One region of the Allobosea sp. GW821-FHT10B12 genome, then DNA from elsewhere that is predicted to be linked to it. Evidence: predicted binding sites of a transcription regulator. Region 1 holds the regulator's gene; each other region holds the start of a gene.
The links. The regulator PhoB, encoded in region 1, activates phosphate uptake and scavenging genes when phosphate is short. The targets are predictions, from matches to a motif close to TGTCATNNANCTGTCAT.
Positions count from the first base shown of each region.

Region 2: AC07O0_RS13460 (alkaline phosphatase) is a predicted target of PhoB. The motif match lies at 1,302-1,318, and genes of this name have one in related genera.
Region 3: phnC (phosphonate ABC transporter ATP-binding protein) is a predicted target of PhoB. The motif match lies at 797-813, and genes of this name have one in related genera.

Region 1 is NZ_JBWKNL010000004.1:221,865-224,062, forward strand. Features, by position in the region: gene pstB (phosphate ABC transporter ATP-binding protein PstB) at 1-32, shown strand, start outside; gene phoU (phosphate signaling complex protein PhoU) at 71-793, shown strand; gene phoB (phosphate regulon transcriptional regulator PhoB) at 934-1,632, shown strand; gene AC07O0_RS15685 (YnfA family protein) at 1,642-1,962, opposite strand; gene AC07O0_RS15690 (NUDIX hydrolase) at 1,971-2,198, opposite strand, start outside.
Region 2 is NZ_JBWKNL010000003.1:717,795-719,992, reverse strand. Features, by position in the region: gene AC07O0_RS13470 (glutathione S-transferase family protein) at 1-372, opposite strand, end outside; gene AC07O0_RS13465 (class I SAM-dependent methyltransferase) at 525-1,160, opposite strand; gene AC07O0_RS13460 (alkaline phosphatase) at 1,372-2,198, shown strand, end outside.
Region 3 is NZ_JBWKNL010000007.1:92,099-94,296, forward strand. Features, by position in the region: gene phnC (phosphonate ABC transporter ATP-binding protein) at 1-752, opposite strand, end outside; gene AC07O0_RS22765 (TetR/AcrR family transcriptional regulator) at 905-1,519, opposite strand; gene AC07O0_RS22770 (efflux RND transporter periplasmic adaptor subunit) at 1,656-2,198, shown strand, end outside.

The sequences.
Region 1 (2,198 bases):
CGCAGGACTACGTCACCGGCCGGTTCGGCTGACGTCCTGAAATCGTCGGCCAGCTCTGAAGGATACGCCCATGTCCGACCATATCGTCCGCTCCTACGACGCCGATCTCGAGGGCCTGCGCCGCAGCCTCGCCGAGATGGGCGGCATGTCCGAGCGCATGCTCGGCGACTCCACCGTCGCGCTGGTGCGCCGCGACACCGCGCTCGCCCAGAAGATCATCAGCGCCGACCAGCGCCTCGACAATCTCCAGCGTGAGGTCGAGGAGAAGGCGGTGCTCACCATCGCCCGACGCCAGCCGCTCGCCAACGACCTGCGCGAGCTGATCTCGGCGATCCGCATCGCTGCCGACATCGAGCGCGTCGGCGACCTCGCCAAGAACATCGCCAAGCGCGCCGTCGCGATCTCCGGCCAGTTCTCGCCGCCGCATCGTGCTGTCGTCGGGCTCGAGCATATGAGCCGCCTGGTCCAGGCGCAGCTCAAGGACGTGCTCGACGCCTATGCCGCCAGCAACGAGCAGAAGGCGATGGAAGTCTGGCGCCGCGACGACGAGATCGATGCGCTCTACACCTCGCTGTTCCGCGAACTCCTGACCTACATGATGGAGGATCCGCGCAACATCACCTTCTGCACGCACCTCCTGTTCTGCGCCAAGAATGTCGAGCGCATCGGCGACCACACCACCAACATCGCCGAGACCATCCATTACCTCGTCACCGGCCAGTCCATGGACGAGAGCCGGCCGAAGCTCGACACCACCAACATCCTCGTCGACCTGCCGGCGGCCAATGGCTGAACCGGCGGGCGGCGCGCTTTCCGTGCAGCCGGAACCGGCTGAACGATCAGAATTTGCGCAACTAAAGAGTTGGAGCATGTTCTGATCGCAAAAGTGGTTTCCACTTTTGCGGAACAGGCTCCGAGCGAAAGCGAGACGCAATGCCTGCACGCATCCTGATCGTCGAGGACGAGGAGCCGCTCACCCTGCTCCTGCGCTACAATCTCGAGGCCGAGGGCTTCGAGGTCGACAGCGTGGCGCGGGGCGACGACGCCGAATTGCATCTGCGCGACCATACGCCGGATCTCGTCCTGCTCGACTGGATGCTGCCCGGCCTCTCCGGCATCGAGCTCTGCCGGCGCCTGCGCACGCGCCGCGACACCGAGCGGGTGCCGATCATCATGCTGACCGCCCGCGGCGAGGAGACCGAGCGCGTGCGCGGCCTCGCCACCGGTGCCGACGACTATGTCGTCAAGCCGTTCTCGCTGCCCGAACTGATCGCCCGCATCCAGGCGCTGCTGCGCCGCGCCAAGCCCGGCCATGTCGCCGGCCTGCTCGCGGCCGGCGATCTCGAGCTCGACCGCACGACCCGTCGCGTCCGTCGCGCCGGCGCCGAACTGCATCTCGGCCCGACCGAGTTCCGCCTGCTCGAATTCCTGATGCAGGCGCCAGGCCGCGTCTATTCGCGGGCGCAACTGCTCGATGCGGTCTGGGGCCGCGACGTCTACATCGACGAGCGCACCGTCGACGTCCATGTCGGGCGGCTGCGCAAGGCGATCACCCCGGCCAATTCCAAGGACCCGCTGCGCACCGTGCGCGGCGCCGGCTACGCCTTCGACGAGACTTTTGCCCGCGGCTGACAGCCTCCGTCAGCGCGGCGCGGCGACGATGACCGCCGCGCCGGCGAGGCAGAGCGCGGCGCCGGCAAGATCGTAGCGATCCGGCGGCACCTTCTCGACCAGCGCCATCCAGGTCAGCGACGTCACGATGTAGACGCCGCCATAGGCGGCAAAGGCGCGCCCGGCCGCGGGGCTGTCGGCCAGGGTCAGCAGCCAGGCGAAGGCTGCGAGCGCCAAGACGCCCGGCAGCAGCCACCAGACCGGCTTGTCGAGTTTAAGCCAGGCCCAGAAGGCAAAGCAGCCGGCGATTTCCGCCAGCGCCGCTCCTGCATAGATCGCGAAGGTCGCCATGTCGGTGCCTATGATCGCGGTGCGCAAGCCGTGGCCAGCCTGGCGAAAACCGGGCGATAGGCTTCGGAGGCCAGCGGCGTCAGCGCCTCGGCCTCGCCGAACGTGAACCAGCGGATCTCGCTGTGCTCGTCATTGGCGATCTTGGGTTCGCCGCCGGCCCATTCTGCGACCACAAACAGATGCCAGAGCGCGGGCGTGACGCCATCCGTCTCGGTTGTCTCGATGGTCTCGGCATG
Region 2 (2,198 bases), on a different contig from region 1:
GAAGGAGAAGCCGCGCGCCTCGTACTGGAACTTGTGCATGGAGGTCGCGATGATCGGGTCGAGCACCGCGTCTGTATAGACCAGCGAGGTCAGGAAGGCCGGCCGGTCGGCATCGCCGACGGCCGGCGCCAGCCCGGCGTCGGGGAACTGCTCGGTGAGATAGAGGCAGATCGCGGCGCGTTCGGTGACGGTGGTGCCGTCATGGACGATTGCCGGCACCTTCTTGTGCGGCTGGATGGTGCGATAGCTCTCCGGCGGACCGCCCTGCGCACGGATGTCGACGAGCTCCATCTCATAGGGCTGGCCGAGCTCCTCGAGCAGCCAGAGGATCGAGAAGGAGCGCGACTGCGGCGAGTGATAGAAGGTCAGCATGCGATGTCCCTTTCGGCGTTTCCTCAAGCGATGGGCGGGCTGATAAGGGTGTTGGGTGTCAGCAGTTGTCAGGAGTGGCCTGTACTTGCCCGATCGTTTGGAACGAAACGTCGCTGAGCGAGGATTGCTCCACTCAGCCCAAGCTTCCAGCGCTATGTCTTGCGCGCCACGATGAAAGGCCGGCTGTCCTTGCCTTTGCTCGCATGGCGTTCCGTGCCCAGGATCTCGAAGCCTGCGGCGGCGATGAGACTGCTCAGTTCCTGCGCACTGAAGACGCCGGCATGGGGTGCCTTTCCGATCATCTGCATGAGCGGCAGGGCAAGCCGGATCAGCGGGTTCATGTCGCCGAGGCAGGGCGTCTTGGTGATGAGCAGGCCGCCGGGCGCGAGCAGGGCATGGATGCTGCGCAGCGTGCCGGGGAGATCGCGGACCATGTGGAGATAGTTGAAGCCGAGAACCGCATCGAACCGAGCGGTTTCGGAAGCGAGCGCCTCGGCCGTCGCTGCCCGGAAGGAGAGACCTTCCACTGGATTCGCCGCGAGCTTCTCCTGTGCGATGGCGATCATGCCAGCGGAGAGATCCGCCGCCAGATAGCTTTCGACCCCGTCTGCGAGCCGCAGCGCCGTCGTTCCGGTGCCGCAACCGAGTTCGAGCACGCTGTCGCTCGGCTTCAACAGGGCGCCTGTCCGTTCGAGCGTGCGCTCATATCCGGCCTGATCCGAGATCCGTGATCTGGCGTAGCTCTTCGAAGACCGGTCCCAGAAGCGGGCATCGCTCGCAGTGCTCATGCGTCGTCTCCCATCACGGTGCGCGACTTAGCACAGCTCCTGCTACAGTTCGTTGCCTGCGGCGCGGACGGTAGGTCGAAATTCAAGCTCGCGGTGATAATAAATCGATGTGTTATAACATAACAAATATGCCTTGGTCGCAGTAATCATACTGTCATCTGACGCTCCTAACGCTCCGCCGACCTGGCTTTCCCATGGGGCGGAGAAGATCATGCAGAAGCGAACCTGGCTGATGGCGGCGGCGATGCTCGCCAGCGTGGCGCCGGCGACGGCGCAAACCATCTATCCGCTGACCCGCGCCGAGATCCTTGAAGGCTCGCGCTTCGACTTCAAGGTCGAGTTCCCGAATGCGCCGGCCTCCGCCGACGTCAAGGTCACGATCAACGGCAAGCCCGTCGCCGAAGCCTTCGGCCGCGAGGTCCAGTTCGTCCAGAACGAGGAAGGCCAGAAGCATTCGGCGCTCTGGCTGCGCGGCGCGCAATTGCCGGCCGGCCAGTACGTCGTTGAGGCGACGCAGGGCAACGACAAGGCCACCGTCAACTGGACCGTCTACCCGACCGCTGAGCGCAAGGCCAAGAACGTCATCCTCTTCGTCGGCGACGGCATGTCGATCGCGCACCGCACCGCGGCGCGTATCCTGTCTAAGGGCTGGGAGCAGGGCCTCTATGGCGGCGAGCTCGCCATCGACGACATGCCGAACATGGCGCTGATCTCGACCTCGGGCACCGACTCGGTCGTGACCGACAGCGCCAACTCCGCCAGCGCCTACACCACCGGTCACAAATCCTGCGTCAACGCGCTCGGCATCTACTGCGCCAAGAACGCGCTGACGCTCGACCACCCCAAGGTCGAGACGATCTCCGAGGTGATCAAGCGCAAGCGCGCGGGCATGGCGATCGGCGTCGTCACCAATGCCGAGATCGAGGATGCGACCCCGGCTTCGATGGTCGCCCATACCCGCCGCCGCTCGGACTACAACGACATCGTCAAGATGTTCTTCGACGTGCAGCCCGACGTGATCATGGGCGGCGGCTCGCC
Region 3 (2,198 bases), on a different contig from region 1:
TCGGCCCCGGCGTCCTTGGCCTCGATGCCGTAGAGCTCGGCGGCGAGCTCGCTGGTGAGCGCATGCGGCGGGCCGTCGAACACGACCTTGCCGGCGGCCATGCCGATCAGCCGGTCGCAGTACTTGGCGGCGATGTCGAGGTGGTGGAGATTGCAGACCACGGTGATGCCGTCCTCGCGATTGATGCGGAACAGCGCGTCCATGACGACCTGCGTATTGCGTGGGTCGAGCGAGGCAATCGGCTCGTCGGCGAGGATGATCTTGGGCTCCTGGACCAGCGCGCGGGCGATGGCGACGCGCTGCTGCTGGCCGCCCGAGAGGGTCTCGGCGCGCTGGGCGAGGAGGTGACCCATGTCGAGCCGCTCAAGCGCGGCGATGGCGCGGACCTTGTCGTCCTGGGAGAAGCTTTTGACCAGCGTCAGCGCCGCGGAGCGATGGTTGAGGCGGCCGAGCAGGACATTGGTCAGAACGTCGAGGCGGCCGACCAGATTGAATTGCTGGAAGATCATCGCCGTGTCGCGCCGCCAGGCCCTGAGAGCCGCGCCGCGCAGGGCGGTGACGTCGCGCTCCTCGCTGAGGATACGGCCCTCGGTCGCGTCTGCGAGGCGGTTGAGCATGCGCAGCAGCGTCGACTTGCCGGCACCCGAGCGGCCGATGACACCGACCATCTCGCCACGCGGAATCGACAGGTTGACGTTGTCGACGGCGGCCTTGCCGCCGAAACGCTTGGTCAGACCTTCGATACGCAGCATCAACACTCTCCCGCGATTGCGGGATGATGCGGTATCGGCGGCAGATGACAGCGCCGTGACAGCAGGCGGCGCATTCCGGGACGGTCAGGCCCGGACCGCGGTCATCAAGCGTCAACCATGAGACGGCCCGCGATCAGGCTTCGGCGGAAAAGTCAGCCTCCGCGCAAGAGCAGGTCGACGCAGGCCGCGACATAGGCCCTGCGCTCGGCGTCGGGAGCAGGGTCGATGCCGAGCAGGCCACGCACCTGGTGGAAGCCGCGCAGCATGCCGATGAACTGCTCGGCGAGCCTGTCGGCTTCATCGCGCGCGAGCGCCCGGGACAGGCCATCACCGGATCGTGACCGCTGCTCCAGCAAGGCGGAGAGCTCGGCGATCATGCGGCCTGCTCCCGCCTCGTAGGCGGCCTGTCCCAGTTCGGGAAAACGGGCGGTTGCTCCGACGATCAAACGATGCAGATCGAGCGAGGCCGGGTGCAGCATCATCGCCAGCGCGTCCTCACCGAGACGCAGCAGAATGGTGCGCAGATCGCCGGCTTCGCTGCGCGGGCGGCGCAGCGGAATCGTCAGCTTTTCAGTGAGTTCGCTGCAGATCGCCAGGAACAGCGCCTGCTTGTCGGCGAAATGGCTGTAGATCGTCTGCTTGGAGACGCCGGCGCGCTGGGCGATCTGGTCGAGGCTGGCACGGTCGAAGCCCTCGGCCAGGAACGTTTCCGATGCAGCCCGGGTGATTGCGTCATGTTTATCCGGCCGTGATCTTTCGGCCGGCATCTGTCTTGCTTCTGCAGCGGGGGCGCTAGAGCGTCCGTGCATTGATCATTCCGTCACGCTTCCGCCCTTAAAGGGTGCTTATCAAACTAGACCGTCCAGTCTAGAATATGTCCGTCTTACCGGAGCGTCCAGCCTGATGAAGCGTTTTCTCCTCCTTCTCCTGATCGCCGGGCTGGCGGGCGGCGGATATTACGGTCACCGCTACTACACCAAGGCGACCAATCAGCAGGCGCAGGCGCAGGCCGTCTCCGGCGCGCAAAGCCCTGCCGTTCCGGTCGAGGTCGGGACGATCGAGCTCGTTTCGGTGGCCGAGGAAGTCGAGGCGCTGGGAACCCTGGCGGCCGACGAATCCGTGGTGATCGCGCCCGAGATCGCCGGCCGTGTCGTCTCGCTCGGCTTCAAGGAGGGCGAGCGGGTCGAAAAGGACCAGCCGCTGGTTATGCTCGATACCGCCATCCTCGACGCGGAGCTGAAGCAGGCCCAGGCCGATCTATCGCTCGCCCGCGATACCTATGACCGCAACCGCTCGCTGGTGCAGCGCGGTGCCGGCACGCAGGTCGCGCTGGAGCAGGCGACGGCGCAGCTCGCCTCCCAGGAGGCGCGCCTGCAGCTCGCCCAGGCCAAGCTCGCTTTCGCGACGATCAAGGCGCCGTTCAGCGGCGTGGTCGGCCTGCGCTCG